2 regions of the Promicromonospora aerolata genome follow, and region 1 is predicted to be linked to the other one. Evidence: predicted binding sites of a transcription regulator. Region 1 holds the regulator's gene; the other holds the start of a gene.
The links. The regulator LexA, encoded in region 1, represses DNA repair genes until DNA is damaged. The targets are predictions, from matches to a motif close to TCGAACANNTGTTCGA.

Region 1 (7,856 bases):
GACCCTGGAGCAGCTGACATGGCAGCCAACAACCGGACGCCGACCCGCCCCCGTGCCCCGCAACCCGCGGAACGCGGCATCGTGTCGTCCCACGACCGGCGCCGGCCCAGCGTGCGCGGCTCCCTCGGTGCGCTGCAGGGCGGCCTGCTGATCGCCCTGGTCGTCGTCGGGCTCGGGCCGATCCTCTGGCTCGCGAAGGCCGCCGTCACCCCCACCCAGGAGACCCTGCGCCAGCCCCTGGGTCTCTTTCCCACCGGGATCGACTGGGCCAACCTCGCCACCGCGTGGACCCGCGCCGAGATCGACCACTACTTCGTCAACACCCTGATCGTCGCGGCGGGCGCCTGGTTCTTCCAGATCCTGGTCGCCACCACCGGCGGCTACGTGCTCTCCGTGCTGCGGCCGCGGTACGGCAACGTGATCTTCGCACTCGTGCTGGCCACGCTGTTCGTGCCGTCCGTCGTGCTCCTCGTGCCCCTGTACCTGACGATCCTCGACGTGCCGATCGTGCACGTCAGCCTGCTCAACACCTTCTGGGCGGTCTGGCTGCCCATGGGCGCCAGCGCGTTCAACGTGCTGCTGGTCAAACGGTTCTTCGACGGTCTGCCCCGGGAGATATTCGAGGCCGCCCGCGTCGACGGCGCCGGACCCTTCCGGCTCTTGTGGAGCATCGTGCTGCCGATGTCCAAGCCCATCCTCGGCGTCGTCTCCGTCTTCGCCGTCATCGCCGCCTGGAAGGACTACCTCTGGCCCATGCTGGTGCTGCCCGACCCGGCCAACCAGCCGCTGTCCGTCCGGCTGCCCGCCATCGCCCCCTACCTGGAGCTCGACGTGTTCCTCGCGGCGCTCGCGATCTCGACCGTGCTGCCGATCGCCCTGTTCCTGGCGTTCCAGCGTCTGTTCCTCAGCGGGGCGGGACTGGGCGGGGCGGTCAAGGGGTAGCGTCAAGGGGTGGCCGAGGGTGGCCGCCGGTCGCTGTGGACGACGTGGGGTGCGTGTCGGTGGCCCGGCTTAGGATCGAACGTGTGACCAGCCTTCCCGACGCACCCGCAGCCACCGCCGCCCCCACGGGGATCCCCGACGTCGAGGAGCTGCTCGACCTCGCGGTCGGTGAGCTCGGTGGCGGGCGGCGGGACGGCCAGCACCGCATGGCCGTGGCGGTCGGGGATGCCATCGAGAAGGGCGAGCACCTGCTCGTCCAGGCGGGCACCGGTACCGGCAAGTCGCTCGGGTACCTCGTGCCTGCCGTCCGGCACGCGGTGGCGGCCGAGAGCAAGGTGATCATCTCGACCGCCACCCTCGCCCTCCAGCGGCAGGTCATCACGCGCGACCTGCCGCTGGTGGCGAAGGCGGTGGCGCCGCAGCTCCCGCGCGAGCCCCGCATCGCGCTGCTCAAGGGCTGGCACAACTACCTGTGCGTCCACAAGGTCGGGGGCGGATACCCCGCCGACGAGCCGACGCTGTTCGACCTCCCCGGCGGTGAGGACCACCCGCGTACCGAGGAGCCCGCCGCGTCCGGAGGTGCGCGCGGTCGGCGCAAGGACGACGGGGCCACGCTCGCCGACCACGTGCGCCGCCTGCACGAGTGGGCAGGGGAGACGGAGTCGGGCGACCGTGACGACCTGGTGCCCGGTGTGCCGGACCGCGCGTGGCGGCAGGTTTCGGTGACCGCCATGGAGTGCCTGGGCGGCAAGTGCCCCATGCTGGCGGAGTGCTTCCCGGACAAGGCGCGCGCCATCTCCCGGGACGCGGACGTGGTGGTCACCAACCACGCGATGCTCGGTATCGCGGCCACGGGAAGTCCCGGCGTCCTCCCGGAGCACGACGTGGTGGTGGTGGACGAGGCGCACGAGCTCACCGACCGCGTCACGTCGTCGGCCACGGTGGACCTGTCCATGGCCTCGGTGGAGAACGCCGCGCGGCTGGCCCGCCGGCACGCCGGCACGAACACCGACACCCTCGACCAGGCGGCGCAGGCCCTCGGGACCCTGCTCGTCACGGCGACCGCCGAGCGGTTCCCGAACGGTCTGCCGGACGATCTGCGCACGGCGGTCGGTGCGGTACGGGACGCCGCGCGCGAGGTGCTGAGCACGTTGAAGCCCGACACCAACGGCGGCAAGGGGCAGCCACCCGGCCAGCCCGAGCCCGGGCTCAAGATGGCGCAGGGTGCGATGCTGCAGCTGTTCGAGACGGCGGAACGCATGGCGTTCCAGGACACGACCGCCGACGTGCTGTGGTGTTCGCGCCCCGACAACGGCTGGGGCGGGTTCGGTGACAACGTGACCCGCCTGCACGCGGCGCCGCTCCACGTCGCGGGCCTGATCCGCACGCACCTGCTGGGCGAGGCGACCGGGGTCTTCACCTCGGCCACCCTGGCACTGGGCGGCACGTTCGAGCCGGTGGCCGGAACGCTGGGCCTGAAGGGCGAGGACGCCCCGCCCTGGCAGGGTCTGGACGCCGGCAGTCCGTTCGACTACCCGCGCCAGGGCATCCTCTACGTGGCGCGGCACCTCCCGGCGCCGGGCCGGGAGCCGACGACGGAGGCGCAGCTCGACGAGATCGCGGAGCTCATCACGGCCGCCGGTGGTCGCACGCTCGGCCTGTTCTCGTCCCGGCGCGCCGCGAACGCGGCGGCGGAGGCGATGCGTGAGCGGCTGGACTTCCCGATCCTGGCGCAGGGCGACGACCAGCTACCCACGCTGGTGCGCCAGTTCGCGGACGACCCGACCGCCTGCCTGTTCGGCACCCTGTCCCTGTGGCAGGGCGTCGACGTGCCGGGGCCGTCGTGCCAGCTCGTGCTCATCGACCGCATTCCGTTCCCGCGGCCGGACGATCCGGTCAAGGCCGCACGCGCCAGGGCCGTCGAGCAGGCGGGCGGCAACGGGTTCATGGCGGTATCGGCGCAGCATGCCGCCCTGCTGCTCGCGCAGGGCGCCGGACGCCTCGTGCGGAGCATGGACGACCGCGGAGTCGTGGCGGTCCTCGACCCCCGGCTCGCGACCGCACGGTACGCGTCGTTCCTCACCCGGTCGATGCCCGGGTTCTGGCCCACGACCGACTCCGCGCTGGTCCGCGCCGCGCTGGCGCGGCTCGACACCTAGCCTGGGGACATGACAGCCCCGTCGGACGTCCAGGGCGCGCAGCCGTCCGGCTCACGCACCACCAAGCTGGCGGTGGTGGGAGCCGGGGCGGTCGGCTCGACCCTCGCTTTCGCCGCGCTCACCCGGGGTTCGGCTCGCACCATCGCCCTGCACGACGTGAACCGGGCCAAGGTGGAGGCCGAGGTGCTCGACCTGCAGCACGGTCTGATGTTCACGTCCCAGGCACAGGTGGTCGGCTCGGACGACGTGGGCGTCTGCGCGGGGGCGGACGTCGTGGTCGTGACCGCCGGCGCGAAGCAGAAGCCCGGGCAGACCCGGATCGACCTCGCGGAGGCGACCATCGGACTGATGCACCAGATCCTGCCCGGACTGGTGGAGGTCGCCCCGGACGCGACGTACCTGATGGTGACCAACCCCGTGGACGTGGTGACCTACGCGGCGCTCAAGATCTCCGGCCTGCCCCGGCAGCAGCTGTTCGGCAGCGGTACCGTCCTGGACTCGTCGCGGCTGCGCGTGGTGCTCGCCGACCGGTGCGGCGTAGCCGTCGGGAACGTGCACGCGTACATCGCCGGGGAGCACGGCGACTCGGAGATCGCACTCTGGAGCTCCGCCACGATCGGTGGCGTGCCGCTGCTGGACTGGGTGCCGCTGGGCGGACACCCGCCGATCGATGCCGCCGTACGCTCGGAGGTGCACCACGAGGTGGTCGATTCCGCGTACCGGATCATCGCGGGCAAGGGGGCGACCAACTACGCCGTCGGTCTGGCCGGTGCCCGCATCGTCGAGGCCGTCCTCAACGACGAGCGCCGGATCATGCCCGTGTCCTCGCTGTTGGACGACTACCACGGCATCAGCGACGTGTGCCTGTCCGTGCCGTCGCTCGTCGACCGTCGCGGCGTCACGGACTCCGTACGGGTCCCGATGTCCGACGACGAGCTGACGGGGCTGCGTGCCTCGGCGGCCGGCGTGCGGGCGGTCCAGAAGCGGTTCGGTTTCTGAGCGACGGCCTCGGCCGCCGAGCGACGCAAGAGGTCCCGACTGCTCCGACCGGCGGGCCGTTCCGCTGGTCGGAGCTGTCGGGACCTCTCTGTCGTGAAGCCCTACAGGCTGCGCAGGACGGCCACCACGCGGCCCAGGATCTGTGCCTCATCACCCGGGATCGGCTCGTAGGCCGGGTTCTGCGGCAGCAGGAGCACGTGGCCGTCCGCCTGCTTGAACGTCTTCACCGTGGCCTCGCCGTCGATCATCGCCGCGACGATCTCGCCCTGCTCGGCGACGTTCTGCCGCCGCACCACTACCCAGTCCCCGTCGCAGATCGCGGCGTCGACCATCGAGTCGCCCGCGACCTTGAGGAGGAACAGCTCACCGTCACCGACCAGCTGGCGGGGGAGCGGGAAGACGTCCTCGACGACCTGCTCCGCCAGGATCGGGCCACCGGCGGCGATCCGACCGACCAGCGGAACGTACGACGGCGGCGGGGTGCTGGCGTCGTCGGGCACCGAGCTGCCCCAGTGGACCTGGCCGCTGCGCCGCGGCTCGGGCCAGTGGATCTCGCCGCGTGTCGGCTTGTCGACCTGCTCGGCCAGGGGCTCCACGAGCTCCATCGCGCGCGGCCGGTTCGGGTCGCGGCGCAGGAAGCCCTTCTTCTCGAGCATCTGGAGCTGGTGCTTGACGCTCGACGGGCTGGCCAGCCCGACGGCCTCGCCGATCTCACGCATCGACGGCGGGTAGCCCCGCGTCTCGAACGACTGCCGGATCGTGTCCAGCACGAGGCGCTGCCGTTCGGTGAGGCGGTCTGTCGGCGAGATCGTGTGCACGTCAGCGACCGCCTTGTCGCTTGGCGCGTCCAGCGTGGCGACGCCAGGGAGTGTCATGTCGACAGCTGGTGCCGTGTCGACGGCTCTCGTGTCGCTGGTCCCGTCCCGTCCCGTCATGCCCGTGCCCCTCCCGTTCCGACAAATGTTCTCCCTACGTCACCCACTCTAGATCACAAACTCGCTCGGCTCAAACGAATGTTCGAGCGTGTCTCGACATCGGCGGTGTCCCGTGCTACACAATGGTACGGGCGTTCGACGAACGCTTGTATGAACGACAAGAGCTCAGTCACTCTTCGAGGAGGGGCCATGGGGGACGTGATCCCGCTGCGGCAGTACACCCCGGCGTATGGGCAGAGGTATGCACCGGCGTACGGCCGGTCGTACGCACCGGCGTCCGGGCCGACCGCGGTGCCGACGTTCTCGCCGGCCCGGTCGCGCACGGTGGCCGACCGGCTCGGGCTGGCCGGCCTGCGGCTCACCCGACGTGGCCGGGTGGCGCTCGTGCTGCTGGCCATGCTCCTGCTCGCGCCGATGGTGACCTGGGGTGCGACGGCGGTCGCCAGCGCACCGGGTGAACCGACGGAGGTCCGGGTGCACGCCGTGCAGCCGGGGGAGTCGCTCTGGGGCTTCGCCCAGGAGATCGCGGAGCCCGGCGAGGATGTCCGGCACGCCGTCGCGCGGCTCCAGGAGCTGAACCAGATGTCCTCGGGTGCGCTACGGGTCGGGGAGCTGCTGCTCCTTCCCAAGGAGTGACCAGGGGCGTCGAATCATCGTCAAATGGTGTGGCGATGTTGCATGGGGGTGGTTTGCCCGCTTACCGTCGGGACGCGACCGGAGGCCTCCGGTCGGTGGACGACCCCGCAGGAGTGAGCATGCACTGCCCGTTCTGTCGCCACGCCGACTCGCGCGTGGTGGACTCGCGGACCGCCGACGACGGCCTGTCGATCCGGCGCCGCCGGCAGTGCCCCAACTGCAACCGACGGTTCACCACCGTGGAGACCGCCAGCCTGTCCGTGGTCAAGCGTTCCGGGGCCACCGAGCCCTTCAGTCGTGACAAGGTCGCCGCGGGCGTGCGCAAGGCATGCCAGGGACGTCCCGTCAGTGACGACGACCTGGCGATCCTGGCCCAACGCGTCGAGGAGACCCTGCGGAGCAACGGCAGCGCGGAGATCGACGCCTACGAGGTAGGGCTCGCGATCCTGGGCCCGCTCCGTGAGCTCGACGAGGTGGCCTACCTCCGGTTCGCCAGCGTCTACCAGTCGTTCGACTCGCTCGAGGACTTCGAGAGCGCCATCACCTCGCTCCGTGCCGAGCGCGCGGAGCGGGCCGCCGCCCAGCAGGCCTGAGGCAGGCCGTCACGCGGCTCTCCCCCCGGCCCGGGCACCCGTGAAAAATGTTGGCACCCAGGTGTGCCGTGGTGCAGGCTGGGCGGACGACGGACCCGATCGAGGGACCCCCGGAACAAGAGGAGGTGATCGGTGTGACGGACGAGAAGCCCAATGCCGAGGAGGCAGAGGTCGAGACCCAGGGCGCTGAGGAGCCCAAGGTCGCGACGGCGCCGAGCAAGGACGCGAAGGCACGGTTCAAGGAGGCGCTGGACCGCAAGAACGCGGCACAGCACCGGACCGCCGCCGGCGACGTGAACACCGGTGCGGTACACGGTTCGGAGACGACCGGTCCCGTGCAGAAGATGTTCCGCCGCAAGTCCGGCTGATCCTCGGTGGTGGAGGCCGCTGACCTGGTGAACGACCAGATCAGCGGCCTTCGTCGTACCTCATGTCGCACCGGGAGGAAGCTGGTGTGATGAGAACGTCACGATGAGGGCACGGGAGAACACGCAGGTCACCGCCGGACCAGCCGGCGTCCGAGGTCTTCCCGCAGGTGGACCTCTAGGAACACGCGCAGGTACTGCTCGTTCGCGAGCTGGTCGAAGGCGGCGACCAGCGCCGGGTCGGGCGTGTCGGTCAGGTGGACGATGCGCCAGAGGTTGAGCGGGGCCTCCTCGTTCCCGCCGACGGAGTGCTCGACGTGGAAGAGCGGTTGCCCGGCGCCGGCCGTCAGGAGGCGGCCGTCGGGTGCGCGAAAGCTGTTGGTGCCGAGGAAGAACGCACGCCGGTTCTCGTGATCGAGGCGGACGTGCTCGATCACCGTCGCGTAGCGCTCCGGGTCGGTCCACAGCCGCTGATCCGAGACGCGGGTAAAGTCCTCGAGCTCGCCATGGTGCACGCTTTCGAACGTATCGGCGCTGCCCGGGCGCACGACCGTCGGGATGTACTTGTCCGGCGCCGTGGCCTTGCGTCTTTCCATGTCCCACAGCTGCGAGCCGGTATACCTGAATGGTGGCCGGACGTCGTACCGGTCGCGCAGCACGTCGTTCACCGCCACCGGTGGCAGCTCTACCGACGTGGTGCCAGGGGCGTCCCAGGCCTGCTCGAAGATTGCTGCGTGGTCAAGCCTCATCCTTGCTCCTGACTCTGAGTGCTGAAAGTTTCGTCGATGTGCTCATGCCTGAAGGCGACGCGACACCGTGATCGTGGACAACCCCCACACCAGCCATCCGCCGTAGACGAGCAGGCCCACGAGCTCGTCCCCCGGGCCGAGCCGACCGGCGAAGAAGTCGGTCCAGGTGGTCCACAAGCCCGACGCTCCGATCGAGGTGAGGACCATGCCACCGAGGAGCGCCGCCGGTCGTGCCCAGCGTGGGGCGGGCCGGTCCCACCAGCGCAGCGCGACCGCCAGTGCAGGAACAGCCGCGATGCTGAGCGCGATCGTGACCACGAAGGTGGCGTCGACGACGCCCACCGCGCCGGGCGGTGCCGCCCAGGAGCTGCCGAGGGCCCAGGAGACCTTGAGTGCCGGATACACCAGGGATCACCGGCGAGGACGAACCACGCCGGGCTCATCCGCGCCACGGAGTCGTAGGGCTGGTGGACCATTG
Region 2 (7,856 bases), 4.1 Mb from region 1:
CAGCTGGTCCAGGTTCTCGTTGTAGTTGGCGCCGAGCGCCCCCAGCGCGGGTAGCGGCTGGACCCCGCCGCCTGCGCCGTCCCCGGCGCCGGAAGCGGTGCTGCTCCCGGCGCCGGACGCCGTGTCGATCCCGGCGCCGGACGCGGGCGCGGCGACCGTGAGGGCCAGGGCGAGCGCCGTCGTGAGCACGCTCGCGACGGCGCGACGCCTCGTGGTGAATCGTAGGGCTCGCACGGGTCAGCCGTCGATGTCGCCGCGGCCGTTGCGGCGCTGGACGTAGAGCCGGTTGCCCTCGGTGCCGGTCCACTCCAGCTGGACGACACCGGCCACGGCGGAGTCGTCGATGCGCGACGGGTCCGCCCAATAGCCCTGCGCGGGGTTGCGGAAGAAGGTCGCCCAGGGCTTGCCGCTGCGGTCCTCGAAGAAGTTGTTGTGGCCCGCGCCCACCCCCGCCGTCCAGCGCTCGGAGTACGGTCCCTCGAACCGGTCGGAGACGGCGACTATCGCGTCGTACTGGTACTGGACCCGGCCGGGGGCGGGTGGGTCGTAGGCGTTGCGCGTGGTCCCGTCGGGGTTGGTCGACGTGCGGTCCCACGCGGCGTGCAGGAGGTAGTACTTGCCGCCGTGCTTGAACACGTACGCGCCCTCCAGGTACGGCTCGGGCGAGTACGGCACCTGCTGGAACCTCGGCAGGTCGGTGGTCGGGACGATGTCCTCCATGTCGTCCCGGAACTTCGCGTAGAGGTCGTTGTGCAGCACCAGCCACGCGTCGTCACCCTCGGAGAAGAGGCTGCCGTCGATGTGGTGGTAGGCCCCCGGCTCGATGAAGCGCGGCCCACCGATGAACGATTCGCCGAACGGCTTCTCGAGGTTGCCCTCGACCAGGCGGTACGGTCCCTCGACACCGCCCTCGCTCACCAGCATGAACGAGCCCACCTTGCGCGAGTGGTCCCCCATGCACGCCACGATGTACCAGGTGCCGCGGAAGTAGTGCACCTCAGGGGCCCAGGTGTTGCCTCGCTTGCCGAACTGGCCGGTGTCGTGCCAGTACTCCTGCCAGGGCGCGACGACGGTGCGACCGGGCCGGTTCTCGTCGACGAACTCCGGCGACCACACCTTGCCCTTCTCCGCGCCGGGCCGGATGCCGGTCGTGTCGACCAGCTTCCACGGCCCGCGGAGGGACGACGCCACCCACATGAAGATGCCGTCGTTCCAGGGCCCGGCCTTGGGCAGCCCCGGTACGCGCGTGGTCCCGGTAGCGACGTAGACGGGCCGCCCGTCGACGACGAAGCAGTTGACGTAGGTGTCGCGGATCCAGACCTGGCCCCGCTCCTCGTCCCGGGGGCGCAGCTCCAGGGGCAGGATGAAGGAGTTGTCCTCGCGCGGCCACAGGTCCAGCCGGGTGTCGGCGGCTCCGTAGGGCTCAGGGTCGGGCCAGTTCGCCGGGTAGCTCGCGGGGTTCCGCTGCGCCGCCGCCCCCGCCGCTCCCGTCGTCCCCGCACCGGGGGCAGGGTGGGAGGCGGACGCCGCCGCAGCAGGCTGTGTCCAGCCCAGCGCCAACGAGCCGGCGAGGCCCGCTGCCCCCGCCAGGACCGACCGCCGGTCGACGCGGAACTCGTTCTCGAAACCAGTCATCAGACACGTTCTCCTTCCACGCACGGCGCCGGTGCCGTACGTCGAGGGGGACGCTAGCCAGCAAGATTTCGACACTCAATAACCGACAGAAAGGTTCCTCGCCGAGGTGCCGAAGTGCTCGCACGCGTAGGCACGGGCGGGTGTGCTCGCACGCCTCGCCGCCGAGAGCTGAAGCCGCGACCCGACGGTCAGGCGGCTTCAGGCGGCTTCAGCTGCTGGTGGCTCGGCGGCCGGGTGCGCTGGTCCAGCGGCGTCGGGCAGGGGTTCGAAGGGCATCGGACAGGCGGATGCGGTGCCCGCGGGCGTCGGTGAAGGCCCACCCGGTCTCGAGCAGGGCGGCGGGAGCACCGTCGGGGGTGCTGTCGGTGTCGGTGTCGGTGGTAGGTCGCCCCGTCCAGTGCATGGTGATGCCCCGGGCGTCGACGAGCTGATGATGGAACCAGCACAACAAGGCACTGTTGGTGACGGAAGTGCCGCCGCCGTGAGCCCAGTGGGTCACCGCGTGATGGACCTCGCACCGGGACGGCGGCTGATCACACCCCGGGAACACACAGTGCTGATCCCGCGCGATCACGGCACGCCGCATCTGACCGGTCACCGTGCGCTGTGCCCGGCCCACGTCCAGGACCGCACCATCGGGGCCGAACACGACCCTGGTGACCGCACTGTCACACGCCAACCTGCGCAGCACCGCCCGCGGCGCACGGCCACCGGTCTCGGTGAACGCAGGGCCACCGGCCGACAGCAGCCCCGACACCGTCCTGGTGCCCACTGCATCTGCGCTCGTGCCTGGTGTGCCCGTGCCTGGCGTGCCCGTGACTGGTGTGCCCGTGTCTGCCGTGCTCGTGCCGGCCGGACCTTTGCCCGTCGCGCGCCGTGGTGCCGGACGGTCCGGTGTGGCCTGTCCGCACGTCAGGCACAGGCCGTCCCGGGTACGGGTGACCTGGGTGACCAGCTCGGTCCAGGACACGGTCACGTTCAGGTGGGGTGGGATGGCCGCCCCGGGTGCGGCCTGGTTGGTGTCCAGCACCACCCGGGCGACGTCGGCGAGTCCCTGCGCCCGCCGCTGCGTCGACGAACGCGTGTCCTCAGCCGACGGCGCACCCATGACCGCGTTCACGGCAGCGGTGACCAACAGCCCGTGCTCGTCGGTGAGGAACCCTGCCACGTGATACCCGCCGAAGGTCTTGGCCAGGTCCAGGAACTCGCCCCGGGCGGCCTTGTCGTCCTCGGCATCGTCGGTGTCCGGGTCGGTCACCGTCGCGAACCGACGCGCCACCACCCGGAACCGGTCCGCGTTCAGCACACCGGCCTCGCGGAGCACCAGGCCCTCACCCGTCACCAGCGTCCCCGCCGCGACGGCGTCTTCCACGACCCGGGTGACCAGCTGGCGGGTGCGGGCTCCGTCCGGGTCGTCGACCGGGTCGGGAAAGTCGACCGCAACGGTCTGCACGAACAGCTCCGGCGTCGTCGTCTGCCCGGTACGGGTGTCGATCAGCCACGCCAACGCGTCCGTGCGGGACTCGCTCGTCGGCGCGACCTCGGCCATCACCCGCGCGTGATCGGCGCCGAGAGTTCCGGCGACCAGGCGGTCTCGGGTAACGGGCAGCGCGGTAGCCAAACGGCGTGCCATCACCATGTCCTTGCCCGCCGTCGCCGACGACACACCCTCACGCACTCGCAGCCAGGTCGTGAACGCACGCGCCATCCCACCGGACCGCCACGAGCCCTCAGCCTCGATCCGCGACAGGAGCGTGTACCGGGCCCCGTCCAGGCGGCCGGTCAGCCCACGGATCCTGGTGTGCGCCTCGGCCAACCGCGTGATGCTCGGCGCGTTCCACCCGTCCAGTACACCCGGGTCGGTCAGGTTCGCCAGGTCGTCCATCACGCTCTCGAACCGGGCCAGCACCTCCTCGATCGAACCCGCAGCAGCGGACAGGCCGGGTCCGTCACTCGTCGACTGCTCCACCGGTCCCACCTCCGCTCCGTTGTTCGACCACCCCCATTCTCTCGAACATTTGTATGAGCAGCACGTGCAAAACGAAATCTGTGGATAACTGCTCTGCGCAGATGAGCGCGGTCAGGATTGATGACGTGTCGAAGGGAAGCGGCAGGCTTCAGGGACCGGGCCATGCACAGCGCTGAGATCCGCTACGCACACCAGACCGGTAAGCCGGTGGAGTAGACCGACGCACCCGACAGCGTCGGCACCACGTGACCACGCTCAGCTGCGCCGAGCCGGTGGCCGGCCGGCGAGCCCTGCCGGCTCACCGGCCGCGTGCCGCGCGGCGACGGCGGCGGGCGTCCGCGGCGCGCTCCACCGCATCGTCGAGCTCGTCCTCGACCGCCTCGAGGTCCGCACGAGCCTCGTCCGCCGCCGTCCGCGCCTCGTCGAGCGCGTGTCGCGTCGTGTCCCTCTCGGCGGCCAGCTGGTCGAGCTCCCGCGCCAGGCGTTCCAGCTCGCTCTCGCCATGCTCGATCCCGGCGTCGGCGGAGCGGAGCCGCTCGCGGATGTCGTCGCGGCGCGACTCCAGCCGGTCCACCTGTGCGGCAGCTTCCTCGACGGCTTCCTCCGCGGCGGTGAGCTCCGCAGCAGCCGGATCAGGCTTTCCACGCCCGGACTTCTTCGACTTCTCCGCTCGAGCGGGCTTCTCGACGTCGCGCTCCGGGGCAGTACTCGAGCCGTCGTCGGACGCCGCGGGATGCAGCTCGACCAGCTCGGCCTCATCGCCCTGCTCGTCCACGATCCCGAAACCGACGTGCTGCAGTGCCCGGGAGAGCCGGCCGGCCCGGACCACCGCGGCGGCATCCGGGTCCATCACGGCAGCGGTCAGCGTCTCCGTCAGCCGGTCGAGCACAGCGGACGACACGGGCCGTCCGCCCACCTCGCCGGCCTCGCGGACGGTGCGGACCAGGCCGTCCGTCCGCTCGCGGCGCAGATGGTCCAGCGCCCGGACCCGGCCGCGGTCCCGCTCCTGCGTGGCGGCACGCAGCTCGTCGCCGAGGTCCGCGAGCGCCGCGATCTCCTCGGGGTGTCCCCGCGCGACCTGGTTGATCACCCAGGCGGCGACCGACGGTTTCGGCAGTCGCTTGACCCGTGCGGCACCCAGCCGGTCTCCGCTGTCCGTCGCTTGTCGGACGACGGCGTCGCGGGCAGCGATGAACTCGTCGAGCGGGCGGGTGTAGAGCACGTCGACGGCGGTGTCGAGATCGAGCTGATCGTGCGCTGGCACGGTCCTACGGTGGCACGACGACGCCCATCGCGCGCGACCGCCACGCCCGGCGTGTGTGCGAGGTGCCCCGCACGGCGTTCGGCTCGGGCAGGTCTACGTCGCGTGTTCCCTACACCGTGGGCACCAGCAGCGTGACCAGCTCCCCCGATCCCAGGTGTACCAGGGCCTTGCCCGGGCTGACCTGTGACGAGACGGCCGAACGTGGCAGGCTCACGCCCACCAGGTCGCCGTCGAACCGGTCCTGCGGGCTGAGCAGGGCGCCCCGTCGGCTCTTCTTGGCGTCCACCTGCCAGCCGGAGAACCCGCCCGCGACCTCGGAGGCCTCGCCCCCCAGGATCAGCCCTCGCTGGTTGTCGGCGGCGGTGCGCAGGTAGGCGCGGAGCCAGGTCTTGGCCGGGGCGTCGGTCACCTGCTCGCCGTCGTCGACGACCAGGACCACCGGTGTACCGTCCGGGTCGAGGTGCGGCGCCAGGTCCTCCTCGGTCACCTCGGGGTCGGTGAGCACCGCGCGCACGCCGTTCCGGCCCGCGAGGTCGCGCAGGATGCTCGGCCGCGGCGCCAGCACCACCACCTGTGTCCCGCCGCGCAGCAGGGACTCGGCCATGACCGCGAGCATCGTCGACCGGCCGGACCGGGAGGGTCCGGCCACGATGAAGGACGGCGCGTCGTTCGCCAGGTCCATGCCGAACGCCGCCAGGTCGTCGCCTCCCACACCGAGCAGGGCCCACATCGGCCGGGCCGCCTCGCGGCCCACGTACTGGTAGGCCGCGTCCACGGTGATCGTGGACGGCAGGTCGTCCACCCGGAACGGCCCGGTTCCGGGCACCACGTCCTCGCGTTCGCGGATGGTCGCGGCGATCCGGCGCGCCGCCGCCGTCTGGGCGCGGCCCGACGGGTCGTCCCCGAGGATGGCGACCTGCACCTCGAGCCCGGTCCCGGACCGGAAGCCGCGGCCGGGCTGGATCTCCTCGGGCAGCTTCTTGTGGTTGATGCCGGCCATGCCGAAGTCGAGCCGGTCGGTGAGGCGCAGCAGGAGGGCGTCGTCGGACAGCACGCTCATCCGGCTCGACAGCAGGCTCCGGTCCCCGGCCAGCACCAGGTGGATGCCGGCGCTCGCGCCGTCCCGGAGGAGCTCCTGGACCATCTCGACCAGCGCGCCGCCATCGACATCGCCATAGCTGCTCATGAAGCTCTCCCAGCGGTCGACCAGCACCAGCACACGGGGCAGGCGCGCCTCCGGTTCGGCGAGCTCCCGCTGCTCCGTGACGCTGGCGTAGTTGCCGGCGGCGAGAACCTGCTGTCGGCGCCCGAGCTCCGCCTGCAGGCGCCCGAGCAGGCGGCCGGCCCGTTCGGTCTGCCCGCGCTGCACCACGGCGCCCGTGTGCGGCAGCTCGTTCAGCACCGCCAGCGCCCCATTGCCGCAGTCGATCGCGTAGAGGTGCAGGTCGGCCACCGACATAGCGGTGGCGGCGGCGAACGCCGTGGTGCGCAGGGCGGTCGAGCGTCCGCTGCCGGGCGCTCCGACCACGTAGCGGTGACCGAAGGTGTCCAGGTCGATCACGGCAGGACCCTGCCGCTGGTCGGCCGGCGAGTCCTCCGTCGCCCACGCGAACGCTGACGCCACCGCGGGCTGCGCCACGTCGGCGAGCTGGAGCAGGTCCGGCAGCGGGGGCAGCCACGGCCGGCGCGGGCTGGGCCACTCCCCCGTCGCGGCGGCCTCGCGCAGGACCGCGACGAGCGCGGCCAGGTCGGTCTCGACGTCCTCCCGGCGCTTCACCGCAGGGCGGCGGGGCGAGGCGGTGCCCAGGTCCGTCACCGGCACGCGCGCGACGAACGGGGCCTCCACCTGCCCGACGTCGGCCAGTGACAGCCGACGACCACCTACCCGGGCGGACTGGAAGGGGATCACGGACGCATGCCCGAGGCGGGCGTAGCCCCGACCGGGCTGCGACTTGGCGATCTCCGCCGCCTCGGTGGCGTCGATGACGTCCTTCGACTCGCCCTTGTCGGTCATCCGGAGGGCCACACGCAGGTTCGTGTTGGCGCGGATCTCGGGCGAGATCACACCGGAGGGACGCTGGGTCGCGAGGATCAGGTGGATCCCGAGGGACCGGCCGCGCTGTGCGATGTTGACCAGGCCGCTGACGAAGTCGGGCAGCTCCCGCGCCATCGATGCGAACTCGTCGATGACGATCATCAGGCGCGGCAGCGTGGGCCCCGAATGGCCGCGGGCCTGCGCGTCGAGATAGTCCTCCAGGTCCTTCGCGCCGGCGTCGGCCAGCACGTGCTCCCGGTAGGTCAGCTCTGCGCGCAGCGAGTCGAGGGCCCGCTCCACGAGGTGTGAGTCGAGGTCCGTGACCATGCCGACCGTGTGGGGAAGCCGCTCGCACTGGCTGAACGCGGCGCCGCCCTTGTAGTCGACCAGCACGAAGTTCATGGTCTGCGGCGTGTTCACCACCGCGAGCGACGCGACGACGGTCTGCAGGAACTCGGACTTGCCCGAACCCGTGGTGCCGCCGACCAGGGCGTGCGGCCCGTCCCGCACCAGGTCGAGAGCGAACGGCCCGTCCAGGGACACACCCACCACCGCCTGGGTGCTGCCCTTCGTCACGGCCCGCCACCGGGCGGCCATCTGTCCGGCGTCGATCTCCTCGATGCCGAGCACCTCCACCAGGCGCGCCGAGTCCGGGATCAGGCCCTCGCCCTCGCTGGCCGTCACGTCGTGCACGGCGGCGACGGCGCGCGCCACGGGCTCGAACCAGTCGTCGGTCACCTCGTCGACCAGCACGGAGCGCAGGTCGTCGGCGTCCTGCCGGCGCAACGTCAGGCCCCCGTCGACCCGGGCCAGAGCGACGGCGGTGCACTCCTCCGGCAGCAGCTGCTCGTCGCCGTCCAGGCACACGACGCTCACGCCGACGCCGGGGCCGTCGCGCAGGATCGACACCACACCGGGCAGCGCACGCAGCCGGCGGGCGCCGTCGAGTACTA

Region 2: ACFSL2_RS26100 (HNH endonuclease signature motif containing protein) is a predicted target of LexA. The motif match lies at 3,646-3,661, and genes of this name have one in related genera.

What each region holds. Positions count from the first base shown of each region.
Region 1 covers NZ_JBHUHF010000001.1:1,767,378-1,775,233, reverse strand. The annotation lists gene ACFSL2_RS08055 (carbohydrate ABC transporter permease) at 1-17, shown strand, start outside; gene ACFSL2_RS08050 (carbohydrate ABC transporter permease) at 19-942, shown strand; gene ACFSL2_RS08045 (ATP-dependent DNA helicase) at 1,026-3,101, shown strand; gene ACFSL2_RS08040 (L-lactate dehydrogenase) at 3,111-4,100, shown strand; gene lexA (transcriptional repressor LexA) at 4,202-4,975, opposite strand; gene ACFSL2_RS08030 (LysM peptidoglycan-binding domain-containing protein) at 5,225-5,671, shown strand; gene nrdR (transcriptional regulator NrdR) at 5,791-6,264, shown strand; gene ACFSL2_RS08020 (DUF5302 domain-containing protein) at 6,399-6,632, shown strand; gene ACFSL2_RS08015 (hypothetical protein) at 6,761-7,378, opposite strand; gene ACFSL2_RS08010 (hypothetical protein) at 7,421-7,783, opposite strand.
Region 2 covers NZ_JBHUHF010000001.1:5,844,982-5,852,837, reverse strand. The annotation lists gene ACFSL2_RS26110 (hypothetical protein) at 1-234, opposite strand, end outside; gene ACFSL2_RS26105 (family 43 glycosylhydrolase) at 238-1,635, opposite strand; gene ACFSL2_RS26100 (HNH endonuclease signature motif containing protein) at 1,844-3,604, opposite strand; gene ACFSL2_RS26095 (hypothetical protein) at 3,903-4,868, opposite strand; gene ACFSL2_RS26090 (FtsK/SpoIIIE domain-containing protein) at 4,978-7,856, opposite strand, start outside.